Regions from separate parts of the Streptomyces sp. NBC_00878 genome, predicted to be linked through region 1. Evidence: riboswitches for the same ligand, from Rfam matches in the RefSeq annotation. Region 1 holds a riboswitch; the other holds the start of a gene.
What was found. A riboswitch is a leader RNA that binds a small molecule or an ion and turns the genes downstream of it on or off. The one in region 1 is predicted to bind cobalamin.
Positions count from the first base shown of each region.

Region 2: it holds a riboswitch for cobalamin, as region 1 does, so the genes downstream of both, metE (5-methyltetrahydropteroyltriglutamate--homocysteine S-methyltransferase) here and OHA11_RS41310 (ABC transporter substrate-binding protein) in region 1, are expected to answer to the same signal.

Region 1 covers NZ_JAPEOK010000001.1:9,495,572-9,503,248, reverse strand. Annotated here, with positions in the region: gene OHA11_RS41315 (iron ABC transporter permease) at 1-772, opposite strand, end outside; gene OHA11_RS41310 (ABC transporter substrate-binding protein) at 769-1,812, opposite strand; cobalamin riboswitch at 1,879-2,066, opposite strand; partial or broken gene OHA11_RS41305 (TIGR03767 family metallophosphoesterase) at 2,546-3,232, shown strand; gene OHA11_RS41300 (CoA-binding protein) at 3,338-3,745, shown strand; gene OHA11_RS41295 (helix-turn-helix transcriptional regulator) at 4,216-4,995, shown strand; gene OHA11_RS41290 (LuxR C-terminal-related transcriptional regulator) at 4,960-5,601, opposite strand; gene lanKC (class III lanthionine synthetase LanKC) at 5,819-7,677, shown strand, end outside.
Region 2 covers NZ_JAPEOK010000001.1:2,135,704-2,143,380, forward strand. Annotated here, with positions in the region: gene scpA (methylmalonyl-CoA mutase) at 1-1,721, shown strand, start outside; gene meaB (methylmalonyl Co-A mutase-associated GTPase MeaB) at 1,727-2,713, shown strand; cobalamin riboswitch at 2,844-3,068, shown strand; gene metE (5-methyltetrahydropteroyltriglutamate--homocysteine S-methyltransferase) at 3,228-5,546, shown strand; gene bla (class A beta-lactamase) at 5,672-6,565, opposite strand; gene OHA11_RS08635 (hypothetical protein) at 6,869-7,516, opposite strand; gene OHA11_RS08640 (carbohydrate ABC transporter permease) at 7,513-7,677, opposite strand, start outside.

The DNA of each region.
Region 1 (7,677 bases):
TGACCAGCGCGGCCGTCAGCAGCGCGGTGGCACACAGCAGCACGAGCCGCGTACGGGCCACGGAGACCCCGAGTGTCGCGGCGGCGTCCTGGCCGAAGGCGAACGCGTCGAGCGTCCGCGCGTATCCGAGGCAGACCAGCAGCGTGACCGCGAGCACCGTCAGGCAGACCCAGACGTCGGTCCAGCCGACCCCGCTCAGCGATCCGAGCAGCCAGAACAGCACCCCGCGGGTGGTCTCGGCGTCGGCGGCGGTCAGCACGACGAAGGAGGTGAGGGCGGAGAAGAGCTGCATCGCGGCGACCCCGCTCAGCACGACACGGTCCGTCGCCCCGCCCAGCAGGTGGCTGAGCAGCAGGACGAGCCCGAACGACAGCACCGCGCCGAGGAACGCGCCCGCGGAAACCGGTTCCAGGCCCCCGCCGACGCCGAGGACGACCACGAGCACGGCGCCGGTCGAAGCGCCCGAGGACACCCCGAGGACGAACGGGTCGGCGAGCGGGTTGCGCAGCAGGGACTGCATCACCGCACCGCACACGGCGAGTCCGGCCCCGCAGACGGCCGCCAGGAGCGTACGCGGCAGGCGCAGCTCCCAGACGATGCCCTCCCGGATCGGGGTCAACTCCGTGCTGCCCCAGCCGAGATGGGACGCGACCACGGACCAGACGTCGCCGACCCGGATGTCCGCGGGGCCGATGGTGATCGCGACGGCGACGGACACGAGGAGCAGGGCGACGCCTGCCGTGATGAGCAGTCCCAGGCGCGGCCGCGTCACCCGGTGAGCCCGAACTCCCGCAGGGCGGAGGCAACTTGCTCGACGCCTTCGACCGTGCGGATGGTCGGGTTCATCGCCTGCCCGCTGAGCAGGACGTACCGCTTCTTCTTCACGGCGGTCATGTTCTTGGTGACCGGGTCGGACTCCAGGAACTCGATCTTCTTCTTCGCGGACTCGGCGGTCTGCGACTTGCGGGTGAGGTCGCCGATGACGAGTACGTCGGGGTCGCGGTCGGCGACCGTCTCCCAGTTGATCTGGGGCCACTCCTCGTGCGTGTCGTCGAAGACGTTCTTCGCGCCGAGGGTCCGGGTGATGACGCCCGGCGCGCCACAACAGCCCGCCATGTAGGGCGAGTCGGAGTTGGCGAACCAGTACAGGAGGGTGACGTCGGAGGCGTCGATCCCCGAAGTGGCCTTCTTCATCCGCTGCTTGAGGTCGGCGACGAGCTCCTCGCCCCGCTTCTCGACGCCGAACGCCTTGGCCAGGTCGCGCACTTCGCCGTAGACGGCGTCGATGCCGAGGGCCGTCTTCCGTGCGCCGTCGCCGCCCGAGGAGTTGTCCTTGCCGACGCAGTCCGAGGGCGAGACGTAGGCGGGCACGCCGAGCTTCTCGAACTGCTCGCGGGTGGCCACGCCTCCCTTGCCGAGCGTGGACACGAAGGAGGCGGCGACGAAGTCGGGGTCGGCGTCCAGAACGCGTTCGAAGGAGGGGTTGTTGTCGGCGATCCGCCCCACCTTCGCGTTCGCCTTCTCCAGGCCCTTCATCACGGGGTCGGTCCAGGTGGCGGTGCCGGCCATACGGTCGGCGAGGCCGAGCGAGAGCATGATCTCGGTGGTGCCCTGGTTGAGGGAGACGGCCCGCCGGGGCGGGGACTCGACGCGTACGGTGTGGCCGCAGTTGTCGAGGCTGACGGAGTCCCCGGAGTCCCCGGAGTTCCCGGAATCCGTGTCCGACGGCGAGCCTCCCGAACCGCAGCCGGTCAACAGGAGGGCCCCGGACAGGGCGAGGGCAGCAGGGCGGGCAAGACGTGCGATGGGCACGGGAGTTCCTCGGGCGTCGAGGGCTCGAACGCGGAGCCCGGTCGTACGGTGTTCCCCCGTCGGCGCGTGACCGAGGAGGCCGCCAGCAGGTCTTCGGACTCGGGGTCACCCGGACGAGGCGCCTTCCCGGACCGTCATGCCGGTCCAGTGGCCGATGCCCCGCCCGTCACCCTCACCGCTGCGCGTCAGCTCCGGATTTCCACCGGATTCCCTGACCCACGTACATGGGTTCGACTGGCCTCGGCAAGCTATCACGCCGGGTGTGGCGGGCCGGTGGTGCGGCCGGTCGTACGACCTGCCGTACGGGCGGTGGCGCGGGCCGGTGGTGCGGGCCGGGGCACGAGGCGCTACCGGCCGTTCCTCCTGTTCCGGCGGTGTTCACGGCGACGCCACGCCCCTGCCCCTGCGGCCTGAATGAGTAGTTCCGCTCAGTGAGTCTCTCGGAGGCACCGGAGGGCCGCCCCATGACCGGGACCGAAATGGCGGGGACCACATCCACGCCCCCTTCCCCGCCCGCATCCTCGATCAAGCGTCGTCGCTTTCTGCTCGCCTCCGGCGCCGTCGCGGCGGGAGCCGCCGGAGGAACGGCGGCCCTCTTCCCACGGCAGCGCCCGACCCCTCTGTGCAGCCCGCCGCGCAGCCCGCCGCAGGGAGTGCCGCCCCGCAGCCGCCCCTCGCCGGCCGAGCCACCCGACGGCCGACACGACGCGCGGCACCGTTCGCGGCGACCACCCTGGAGACCACGGCCCGCCTCGGCGGTCGCGCGCACGGCACCTACCGACGGCTCGTACCAGGCCCCGGCTGGCCCGTCGTCGTACGAGGAGACCTCGCGTCTCCCGCCGCCGGTCGCCAGGACCGGCGCACACCGCTCGCGTGCTTCGTGCAGTTCACCGACCTGCACGTCACGGACGTACAGAACCCGCTGCGCACCGAGTTCCTGCGGTCGCGCAAGCCTGCCGCGTGGCGGGCCCAGGAGGCGCTGACGGTGGCGGGGGCGGTCGCGCTCGTGGAGCAGGTGAACGCGCTCGGCGGGGGCCCGTACACCGGCCTCGCGCCCTCGTTCGTGATGACGACGGGCGACAACATCGACAACAACTCCGCGATCGAACTTGAGTGGTTCCTCACGCTGATGAGCGGAGGCAGGATCACTCCCAACACCGGGGACCCGACGGCGTACGAAGGTGTCCAGAACTCCGGCCTCCCCCTCTACTGGCATCCGGACGACGCGGCCCTGCGCGACCTGGACAAGCGGCGCGGGCTGCCCCGTATCCCCGGCTTCCTCGACGCCGCGATACGGCCCGTGACCAGCCCGGGACTCGATATCCCGTGGTACTCCACGGTCGGCAACCACGACGACCTGCCCGGCGGCTGTCTGTCGCCCGCGCTGGGTGACTTCGCCGTCGACGCCCGCAAGCTGCTGTGCTCTCCAGTGCTCGCCCGTCGCCGGGCCGGGGAATCACCGCGCCGCGCGCGCTGTTGTCGGGCGCAGCAGCATTCGTACGTACGCATCCCAAGGAGGCCGACCGTGTACGGCGACCCGGCAACGATCCGCAAGATCCTCACCGAGCTCGGAGACACCTGGGCGATCGTCGGCCTGTCGTCGAACGAGCGGCGCGCCGCGTACGGCGTGGCGGACGTCCTCCAGCGCCACGGCAAGCGCATCGTCCCGGTCCACCCGAAGGCCGAGACGGTCCACGGCGAAAAGGGGTACGCCTCGCTGGAGGACATCCCCTTCGAGGTCGATGTCGTCGACGTGTTCGTCAACAGCGACCTCGCCGGCCCGGTGGCCGACGAGGCGGTCGCCATCGGCGCGAAGGCCGTCTGGTACCAGCTGGGCGTCATCGACGAAGCCGCCTACGACCGCGCCCGCGCGGCCGGCCTCGACATGGTCATGGACCGCTGCCCGGCGATCGAACTCAAGTCCCTGCGTTGATTCGGCGAGGTGGACGTCGTTTCCGGCGGTCAGCCGGCCGGCCAGTCAGTCAGGAGTCCGGCCGTCCTCCCACACGGGTGAAACGGGGGCCGCGCGTCGGCGGGAAGCCGTGTTGCCGCGTACCTGCCGTTCCCTACCCCGAGTATCCACCGAAAGGTCGATATCGCGCGCCGAGTCCGCCGGACATGATGTCGGCATGCCGATAGGGGGGCGGCCGAAGGGCCGGACATTCATTCCCCCCTACGACCAGGGGGACATGAACCATGATCCGCATCTTCTTTTCCGTAGAAGATCTCGCACGCGTTCGAATGATCGGGCCAGTTGGCCCGGAGATCGAATCCGCTTTCGCCTTGGAAGGCTGGCGGAAAAACACCGGTGGCTACTTCCGGATATGGCATCGGGCGGCACTAAGCGGAATGCTCAGCCACACCGAATTACAGCGCCTTTTGCAGCATTTCGTGGACTCGGGGATGACGGCCCAAGACGCACTCCGCTTGTCGGCCCCGGAGGTCACCCGCACGCGCCTGGACACCTTGTCGGCTCCGGCCGGGACGCTGTCCGCCCGGGAGTTGGGGACTCTGCTCGACGGATTCGCGAGGCTGGCGGTGGTGCCGTACTGGAATGCCGTCCGCGCCCTCCTCGACCGTGTCACGGACGTCTACCGCCAGATCATGAGCGCATCCGGCGTGGAAGCCCTGCTCCGCAGCCTGCATCCGCGTATCCACTGGCATGCGCCCGTGCTGGAGATCGAGGGCGGCGGCCCCGCGGAGATCGAACTGGGCGGCCGCGGGCTGCTGGTGTCGCCCTCACTCTTCCTGACCGCTCCCGGCACGCCGCTGACCGCCGACCGGCCTCACTCGGACGACGCCGCGTCCATGCTGGTGTTCCCCGTACGGCCCGACCCGCGCAACACCGCCCCGCTCGGCGCCGGTCCGCCTGAGACCCCGATGGCCGGGTCCTCCCAGGACGCACTGGCCATGCTGGTGGGCAGAACGCGGGCAGCCATGCTGAAGGCACTGCTCAGCGGCTGCACGAACGGGGAACTCGCGGGCGAGGTGGGGGTGTCGGCCGCGGCGGTGAGTCAGCACACTTCCGTACTGCGGGCGGCAGGACTGATCGACACCCACCGGAACCGGAACCTCGTCCTGCACACACTGACGCCGCTGGGCCGCAGCCTCATGGACGGCGAGGCGGACTCAGGTGCCCGGGTGCCGTCACTTCACCGCTCGGGACGGCTCCCGCAGACCTGATTGCCAGACCCAGGCGGCGACACCCACGCGATTGCGGACCTTCAGCTTGCGCTGAAGGTTCGCAAGGTGTGTCTTTACCGTCCCCTGGGAGATGAACAGCGCCGCCCCGATGTCGGTGTTGGTCAGCCCTTCCGCGACCAGCCCGGCGACCTCCCGCTCGCGGGGCGTCAGTTCGGCGCCGGGCGTGGACACCACGGGTCCGTCCGGAGTGAGCCGCTTCGGCAGCCGAGTGGTGATCTCCGGGCTGTCGAGGGAGTCGCCGTTCACGGCCGACCGGACCGCCTGCGTGAGCAACGCGGCGTCGGAGTACTTGAGCAGAAACCCGTGGGCGTCGTGCAGCGCGACGTGCGCGTACTCGTCCACGTCGAAGGTCGTCACCACGACGACCCGTACGGAGGGGGCGTCCGGAGCCGGCCCGCGAGGTAACTCGGGGAAGCCCGGACCCGGCATCCTCATACCGCTGAGCAGGACGTCGGGGAGAGTCTCCGACGCGGCCCCGAGGGCGGACTCCTCGTCGGCCGCCTCCGCCACCAGCGTCGCCCCGGCCTGGACTTCGAAAATCAGGCGGAATCCCCGGCGTATGGCGGCTTGGTCATCGGCAATCATGATTCGGATTGTCATGGATTAACGATGCCATGGGGGCCGGCATGGCACCGCATAGAAAACGCCGGGCAAGCCTTCCGTAATTCGACGCTCCCCTTCCGACCGGCTGACTGACTGACCAGGCGACTTCAGGAGCACCTTAAGTTCGTTGTCGGGAAGAGCGGTCGCCGACGAATATTGGTGACGTCAGCACCGCGACTCAGCTTAGGAAGGACGCCGGATGGACCCGCGATATGAGTCGTTCACCATCGCCGATCCGGCATGGTACGAACCTTTGGACTGCGCCGCGGACGCGGATTCCCGGTTTCCGGCTGCCGTTGGTGAGGTGCCGCGGAGCTGGCGGCGCGCTGACCAAGGTGTCTGGGTACTGCTCGCCCCCGAGGACGGTGTCGCCATCCCGGAGCAGGGCTGGAAGGTACACGTCAGTGCGACACCCGCCAACGCGGCGGACACGATCGACACGGTATGGCAGGTGTGCCGCCGCCTCGGACTTCCCTGGAAGTTCCTGCGCAGCCCACTGATGGTCACCGTACTGAACACCAAGTACGCGAACCGGGCCTCGAGCGGCAAGGCGGTCACCGTCTACCCGCGGACCGAGGACGAACTGACGGTGCTGCTCACCGAACTCGACGACGCACTGGGCGGAGCCGAGGGACCGTACGTCCTCTCGGACCTGCGGTGGAACCAGGGCCCGGCATCCGTGCGGTACGGAGCCTTCGTCCCGATGTGGTGTGAGCTGCCGGACGGCACCCTCGTCCCCGCCGTCCGCGACCCCGACGGGCAGCTGGTGCCCGATGTGCGGCGCCCCGTGTTCACGGTGCCGGAGTGGGCCGAGCTTCCCGAAATCGTACGTAAGCGTATGGCCGGGCAGGAAGCGGCGAACGGAACCGGTGCCGCCCTGATCGGCGGCTACCGGATCACCAAGGCACTGCACTTCTCCAACGGCGGCGGTGTGTACCTCGCCCAGGACGAGCAGGGACGCGAGATCGTCCTCAAGGAGGCCAGGCCCCATGCAGGACTCGACGGGACGGGAGCGGACGCGGTCACCCGGCTCGCAGCCGAGTACGAGGTGCTCAGGTCAGTGCGGCAGCTGCCGTTCGTACCCGAGGTCCACGGCTGCTTCACCGTATGGGAGCACCACTACCTCGCCATGGAGTACGTGCCCGGCGAGCCCCTGAGCGCCTGGCTCGGAGCGGAGTTCCCGCTCGTCCGGCATCGGCCGGGGCCGGAGACCAGGGCACGGTTCGCCGCGCTCGCCGTGGAACGCATGCGCCAGGTCGAGGACTGTGTCGGCCAACTGCACGATGCGGGCGTGGCGTTCGGCGATCTTCATCCACGCAACATCATGATCCGGCCGGACGGCACGGTCGCTCTCGTGGACTACGAGCTGGCCGTGCCGGTCGACAGTGAGCGACGTGCCGCGTTGGGCGCCGTCGGCTTCACCGACCCGGCGCTCTCGAACCCGAGGGAGGCGGACCTGTTCGCGCTGGGTTGCTGTCAACTCGGCGTACTGATGCCGCTCACCGCCGTACTCGTGCGCAACCCGTCCCATGCGGGCCGGTTGGTCCGTATGGCCAAGGACGAATTCCCCACGGTCCCGCCGGAGTTCTTCGACCGGATGACACAGCGGCTCGCCCTCTCGCCGGATCTGCGGCCCCATCTCCAGCGGGCGGCAGCGCCCCTGGCCCCCGTCGAGCGGTCCACGCTGGTGCGAGGCATCGCTGCGGCGGCGCGGATCCGACGTACCGACCGGCTGTTCCCCGGAGACGTGGACGGCCATCGGCCGGGCGGCGCTCTCGGCCTTGCACACGGTGCTTCCGGCGTTCTCCTGGCCCAGGACGCCTTGGGCATACCGACCGCCCCGGAGCACGTGGACTGGCTCGCCGAGAAGGCGCGCCAAGCCGCCGCTGACGTTCCCAAGGGCCTGTACAGCGGACTCGGTGGCGCGGTCCTGATGCTGCACCGGCTCCGGCATCAAGCGGCGCAGAACGCGATCGACCGCCTGCTGGACGGACCGCTCCCGCGCTCTCCGGGGCTGTTCGGCGGGCTCACGGGTCTGGCCCATCTGCTCCTCGACAT
Region 2 (7,677 bases), 7.4 Mb from region 1:
TCTTCGACGGCATCCCGCTGGACAAGATGACGGTGTCGATGACGATGAACGGTGCCGTGCTGCCCGTTCTCGCGCTCTACATCGTGGCGGCGGAGGAACAGGGCGTACCGCCCGAGAAGTTGGCCGGGACCATCCAGAACGACATCCTCAAAGAGTTCATGGTCCGCAACACCTATATCTATCCGCCGAAGCCGTCGATGCGGATCATCTCCGACATCTTCGCGTTCACCTCGCAGCGGATGCCGCGCTACAACTCCATCTCCATCTCCGGCTATCACATCCAGGAGGCGGGCGCGACGGCCGACCTGGAGCTGGCGTACACGCTCGCCGACGGGGTGGAGTACATCCGGGCCGGGCGCGAAGTCGGCCTGGACGTGGACGCGTTCGCGCCCCGGCTCTCCTTCTTCTGGGCTATCGGCATGAACTTCTTCATGGAGATCGCCAAGTTGCGGGCCGCGCGCCTGCTGTGGGCCAAGCTGGTCAAGCAGTTCGACCCGCAGAATCCCAAGTCGCTTTCCCTGCGCACCCATTCGCAGACCTCCGGCTGGTCGCTGACCGCGCAGGACGTCTTCAACAACGTCCCGCGTACGTGTGTGGAGGCGATGGCGGCCACCCAGGGCCACACCCAGTCCCTGCACACCAACGCCCTGGACGAGGCGCTCGCCCTGCCCACCGACTTCTCGGCGCGCATCGCCCGCAACACCCAGCTGCTGATCCAGCAGGAGTCCGGCACGACCCGGGTGATCGACCCGTGGGGCGGCAGCGCGTACGTCGAGAAGCTGACGTACGACCTCGCCCGCCGGGCCTGGCAGCACATCGAGGAGGTCGAGGCGGCGGGCGGTATGGCCAAGGCCATCGACGCGGGCATCCCCAAGCTGCGCATCGAGGAGGCCGCGGCCCGCACCCAGGCGCGCATCGACTCCGGGCGCCAGCCGGTGATCGGCGTGAACAAGTACCGCGTCGAGACCGACGAGCAGATCGACGTCCTCAAGGTCGACAACTCCTCCGTCCGCACCCAGCAGATCGAGAAGCTGCGGCGGCTGCGCGCGGAGCGCGACGAGCGGGCCTGCCAGGACTCGCTCGACGCCCTGACCCGGGCGGCCGGCGGCGAAGGCAACCTGCTGGAGCTGGCCGTGAACGCGGCCCGCGCGAAGGCCACCGTCGGGGAGATCTCCGACGCGCTGGAGAAGGTGTACGGGCGGCACGCGAGCCAGATCCGTACGATCTCGGGTGTGTACCGCACCGAAGCCGGCGAGTCGCCGTCCGTCGCGCGCACCCGCACGCTGGTGTCCTCCTTCGAGGAGGCCGAGGGGCGCCGGCCGCGCATCCTGGTCGCCAAGATGGGCCAGGACGGGCACGACCGCGGCCAGAAGGTGATCGCGACCGCGTTCGCCGACCTCGGCTTCGACGTGGACGTCGGCCCGCTGTTCCAGACGCCGGGCGAGGTGGCCCGCCAGGCCGTCGAGGCGGACGTGCACATCGTCGGAGTGTCCTCCCTGGCAGCGGGGCACCTGACCCTCGTACCGGCGCTCAGGGAGTCGCTCGCCGAGGAGGGCCGCGAGGACATCATGATCGTGGTCGGCGGGGTGATTCCGCCGCAGGACGTGCCCACGCTCGGTGAGATGGGCGCGGCTGCCGTCTTCCCGCCCGGCACGGTGATCCCGGACGCGGCGTACGACCTGGTCGAGCGCCTGGCCACCGACCTCGGACACGACCTCTGAGCCCCGTGGCGATCCAACTCGACACCTATGTGAAGGGCGTTCTCGACGGAAAGCGAGCGCTGGTGGCGCGCGCCATCACGCTCGTCGAGTCGACGAAGCCCCAACACCGCGCGCTGGCACAGGAGTTGCTGACCGAGCTGCTGCCGCACAGCGGGAAGGCGCGGCGGATCGGCATCAGCGGCGTGCCCGGCGTGGGCAAGTCGACGTTCATCGACGCGTTCGGGACCCTGCTCACCTCGCTCGGGTACCGGGTCGCGGTGCTCGCCGTCGACCCGTCGTCGAGCCGGACGGGCGGGTCCATCCTGGGCGACAAGACGCGCATGGAGCGCCTGGCCGTCGACCCTGCGGCCTTCATCCGCCCCTCCCCCACCGCCGGGACGCTCGGCGGGGTCGCGAAGGCGACCCGGGAGTCGATCGTGGTGATGGAGGCGGCCGGTTACGACGTGGTCCTCGTGGAGACGGTCGGCGTCGGCCAGTCCGAGACCGCGGTCGCGAACATGGTCGACTCCTTCCTGCTCCTGACCCTCGCCCGGACCGGCGACCAGTTGCAGGGCATCAAGAAGGGCGTCCTGGAACTGGCGGACGTCATCGCCGTCAACAAGGCGGACGGTCCGCACGAGCGTGACGCCCGGGGCGCGGCAAGGGAGTTGGCGGGCGCACTGCGGCTGATGCATCCGGCCGACGCGGCCTGGACCCCGCCGGTACTGAGTTGCAGCGCCCGGGAGGGCACCGGCCTGGACACGGTCTGGGAGCGCCTGGAACAGCACCGCACGCTCCTCGAATCCACCGGCCGCCTCGCCGCCAAGCGCCGCGACCAGCAGGTGGACTGGACGTGGACGATGGTCCGCGACGAACTCCTGGGCCGACTGCACGCAGATCCGACGGTCCGCGCACTGGCCCCGGACCTCGAACGCCAGGTAAGGGAAGGCGAGTTGACCGCAACCCTGGCGGCCGAGCGGATCCTGAGAGCCTTTGAAACCGGGCCGAGCTGACCCACCTCGGGGGCGCGGGGCTGTATCGATATGCGGCTCCTTCCTCACTCTCGGCTTCTCCCCCATCGTGGGCGCGACCAGCCCCCACCGGGCCCGCACCCAAAATCGACGCATCCGACCCATACCCCGTAGGCTGGCAAGCGCAGCTGGTTCGCCCCGTCCGCCAGGCGGGATGCGTCGCAAGAGGGAACCCGGTGGGAATCCGGGACTGCCCCGCAGCGGTGAGTGGGAACGACCGCCGTCATACGCACTGGGCCCCAAGAAGCGGGGCCTGGGAAGCGACGGCCAGTAGGTGTCCTCCGTACGGAGGACGCGCCCACGAGTCCGAAGACCTGCCATCTGCCCGTACGCGACCGATCGCGTACGGACATCCCGGTGACCTCGTGGGCGGGTCGGCGTACATATCCGGCGGACGACCGCGCTTGTCGCGCGAGGTACCTTGCCGGGTTCGTCACCCCTTCGCGTTCACGTCCGTCCCGGGATCTCAGGGAGACATCTCGCGAAGGAGAGTTCCGTGACAGCGAAGTCCGCAGCCGCGGCGGCACGGGCCACCGTGTACGGCTACCCCCGTCAGGGCAGGGGCCGGGAACTGAAGAAGGCGATCGAGGGGTACTGGAAGGGCCGCGTCGACGCCGACGCCCTCCGGGCCACCGCCGCCGAACTGCGCCGCACCAATTGGCGGCAACTGGCCGAGGCCGGCCTCCACGAAGTGCCGACCGGCGACTTCTCGTACTACGACCATGTCCTGGACACCAGCGTCATGGTCGGCGCGATCCCCGGGCGCCACCGCGCCGCGGTCGAGGCCGACGCGCTCGACGGCTACTTCGCGATGGCGCGCGGCACCCAGGACGTGGCGCCGCTGGAGATGACGAAGTGGTTCGACACCAACTACCACTATCTGGTACCGGAGTTGGGGCCGGACACCGTCTTCACCGCCGACTCCGCCAAGCAGGTGGGCGAACTCGGTGAGGCCCTCGCCCTGGGCCTCACCGCCCGCCCGGTCCTCGTCGGCCCCGTCACCTACCTCCTGCTCGCCAAGCCCGCGCCCGGCGTGCCCGCCGACTTCGACCCGCTGACCCTGCTGGACCGGCTGCTGCCCGTGTACGCCGAGGTCCTCGCCGATCTGCGGGCCGCGGGCGCGGACTGGGCGCAGCTCGACGAACCGGCCCTCGTCCAGGACCGCACACCCGCCGAACTCAACGCGGCCGCGCGCGCCTACCGCGACCTCGGCGCCCTCACCGACCGTCCCAAGCTGCTGGTCGCCTCGTACTTCGGCCGGCTCGGCGACGCACTGCCCGTGCTGGCCAAGGCTCCGGTGGAGGGTCTGGCGCTCGACTTCACCGAGGCCGCCGCGGCCAACCTGGACGCCCTGGCCAGGGTCGGCGGTCTGCCCGGCAAGCGCCTGGTCGCGGGCGTGGTCAACGGCCGCAACATCTGGGTGAACGACCTGTCGGCGTCCCTCGCCACGCTCGGCACACTGCTCGGGCTGGCCGACCGGGTCGACGTGGCCGCCTCCTGCTCACTGCTCCATGTCCCCCTCGACGCCACCACCGAACGCGACATCGAACCGCAGATCCTGCGCTGGCTCGCCTTCGCCCGCCAGAAGACCGCCGAGATCGTCACCCTCGCCAAGGGCCTCGCCCAGGGCACCGGCACGATCACCGGCGAACTCGCCGCCAACCGTGCCGACTTGGCCTCCCGCGCGGGCTCCCCCATCACCCGCGACCCGGCCGTACGGGCCCGCGCCACCGCGGTCACACAGGCCGACGCCCGCCGTTCCCAGCCGTACGCCGAGCGGGCCACGGCCCAGCGCGCCCACCTCGGGCTGCCCCTGCTGCCGACCACCACCATCGGCTCCTTCCCGCAGACCGCCGAACTGCGCACCGCTCGGGCCGACTTGCGTGTCGGCCGGCTCGACGCGGCCGGATACGGGGAGCGCATCAAGGCGGAGATCCAGGAGGTGATCGCCTTCCAGGAGAAGACCGGCATCGACGTCCTCGTGCACGGCGAGCCCGAACGCAACGACATGGTCCAGTACTTCGCCGAGCAGCTGACGGGCTACCTCGCCACGCAGCACGGCTGGGTCCAGTCCTACGGCACCCGCTATGTCCGCCCGCCGATCCTGGCCGGCGACATCTCCCGCCCGGAACCGATGACGGTGCGCTGGACGACGTACGCCCAGTCGCTCACCGACCGCCCGGTCAAGGGCATGCTCACCGGACCGGTCACCATGCTCGCCTGGTCCTTCGTCCGCGACGACCAGCCGCTCGGGGACACCGCCCGGCAGGTCGCCCTCGCCCTGCGCGACGAGGTGAACGACCTTGAGGCGGCCGGGACTTCGGTCATCCAGGTCGACGAACCCGCCCTGCGCGAAACCCTGCCGCTGCGCGCCGCCGACCACCCCGGCTATCTGGCGTGGGCCACCGAGGCGTTCCGCCTCACCACGGCCGGGGTCCGGCCGGACACCCAGATCCACACCCACATGTGCTACGCCGAGTTCGGCGACATCGTCCAGGCCATCGACGACCTCGACGCCGACGTCATCAGCCTGGAGGCCGCCCGCTCCCATATGCAGGTCGCCCGCGAACTGGCCGCGCACGGCTACCCGCGCGAGGCCGGGCCCGGCGTCTACGACATCCACTCACCGCGCGTCCCGAGCACGGACGAGGCAGCCGCCCTGCTGCGCAAGGGACTTGAGGCCATCCCGGCCGAACGGCTGTGGGTCAACCCCGACTGCGGCCTGAAGACCCGCGGCTGGCCCGAGACCCGGGCGTCCCTGGGGAACCTGGTCGCGGCCGCCCAGACGGTCCGCGCGGAGCTGCCCGCCAACTGAGCCGCCTGGCCGACTGATTCACCGATCCGATCAATCCAGCTGATCCGACCGGCCGAGGACTTGTGTGCCCCCGGCCGGTCCTCGGCACCGTGATCGGGCATCCGGCGCTCGTTCTCCCTGGTGCGTCAGGTGAGTTCCGTCGCCACCAGCTCGGCCGCCCTGGCGACCAGCGGGTTGTCCGAGGGGCCCTCGGGGGAGTGCGTGGTCGACAGGACGGCCAGCACCAGGGGCGGCCGTCCGGGAGGCCATACGACACCCACGTCGTTGGCGACCCCGTACGACGAGCCGCCCCCGGTCTTGTCCGCGAGGGTCCAGTCGCCGGGCAGGCCGGCGCGGAAACGCTCGGTGTTGGTGGTGTTGGCGATGAGCCACCCGGTCAGGCGTTCGCGGTCCTCGGACGGAAGCGCCCCGCCGATGACGAGCCGTGCGTAGGTCCGCCCGATGGCGCGAGGGCTGGTGATGTCGGTCGTGCGCCACGGTTCGGCCGAGTTCAGCTCGGGTTCCCACCGGTCGAGCCGGGTCGTCCGGTCGCCGACCGAGCGGCAGAACCGGGTGACCGCGGTCGGTCCGTCCAGCTCGCGCAGGAGGAGGTTCGCGGCCCCGTTGTCACTGTGGGAGACGGCGGCGGCGCACAGTTGCTCGACGGTCATGCCGCCCGCGACGTTCTCGTCGGTGCCCGTGATCGGGGCGTAGCCCGCGGCCGTGACGTACTCCTTGGTGTACCGGATGCGCCGGGCCAGGAACTCACCGTCGCGGTCGAGGTCCCGCAGGACGGCCGCGGCCGTGAGCGTCTTGAACACCGAGCACATGGGGAAGAGTTCGTCCGCGCGGTACGCGACGGTCCGGCCCGTGGCCGTGTCGTGGGCGAGGACACCGAGGCGCGCGGAGTGCTCCCGCTCCAGGTCGCTCAGCCGTCCGGAGAGTCCAGAGAGTCCGGAGAGGCCGACTCCGCCGGGAGCTGAGGCCTGTGCCACGGTCGGGGCGGCCGCCACCAGTGCTGTGCCGGCGCCGAGGGCCAGTACCGTACGGCGGTTCGGGCGGGAGCGGGAGCCGGGGCTTGAACGGGAGCCGGGGCCGGAGCCGGAGTTGGAGCGGGAGCTGGAGCTGGAGCCGGAGCTGGAACTGGATCCTGTGATCTCCAAGGCTGTACTTCCTGTTCGTGCGGTCGTGACGTTCCTTTCGATGATCAAGACGTCACGACGGGCCGAACAGTTTCCCTCGGGCCTGGTTCGGCACGGCGCGCACGGCCTCGGCTGCCTCCTCGGCGAAAGCCGACGGCCGCCTCGGTGACATCGCCGAGGCGGCCAGTCTGAGTCAGCCACTCAGCCGGTCAGATCCTGATGAAGTCCGGCCGCCTCCTCACGCGGGGCGTACCGACGCGGAGGCATCCGTACGTCGACCGCCGTCAGTGCCATCGCCAGCGGCCCCGGCACCAGGAACGCCAGCGGCAGCGGCAGCAGCATCCACGCGCACATCGCGGCCGCCACGACGGCGAGCAGGACCAGACCGCTGCCGCCCACATCCCGTACGGAGTCCCGGGCGGCCCCGCCCACCGCCGCCCGCCAGTCGGTGAGCGACTCGGGGCGCCCGCAGGCACGGAGGCCGACGACGGCCGCGTACGCGCCGATCACGGCGGCGACGATCGCGAACAGCGGGGCACCCGGCAGTCCCGCGCCGGCCAGGGCCAGGTCCGCCCAGAGCAGCAGGACCCCGGCCAGGAACAGCGCTCCGGCCGCGAGGTCCCCGGCGCGCAGGCGTTGCCGCAGCAGCGCCAAGTACCGTCCCGCCGTGGCTGGTTGGTCCTCGCGGGCGCCGCGCAGGACCGCGCACGCCGTGGACAGCGCCGCCGGCAGCGTGACGACCGGCAGCGACACGAGGGCCGTGCAGACGCCGACGCTCAGCACGTCCGCGAACAGCGTCATGCGCGGACCGAAGATCTCGCCCGTCTCGCGGGCCTGTCCGGCGCTCATCCCTTGATCCCGGAGTTCGCCATGCCCTCGACCAGGAACCGCTGGAAGGCGAGGAAGAACAGCACGATCGGGAGAAGGGCGATCACCGACATCGCGAACATCGGGCCGAACGCGGACTGGCTGGACGCGTCCACGAACGACCTGAGCGCCAGCGTGAGCGT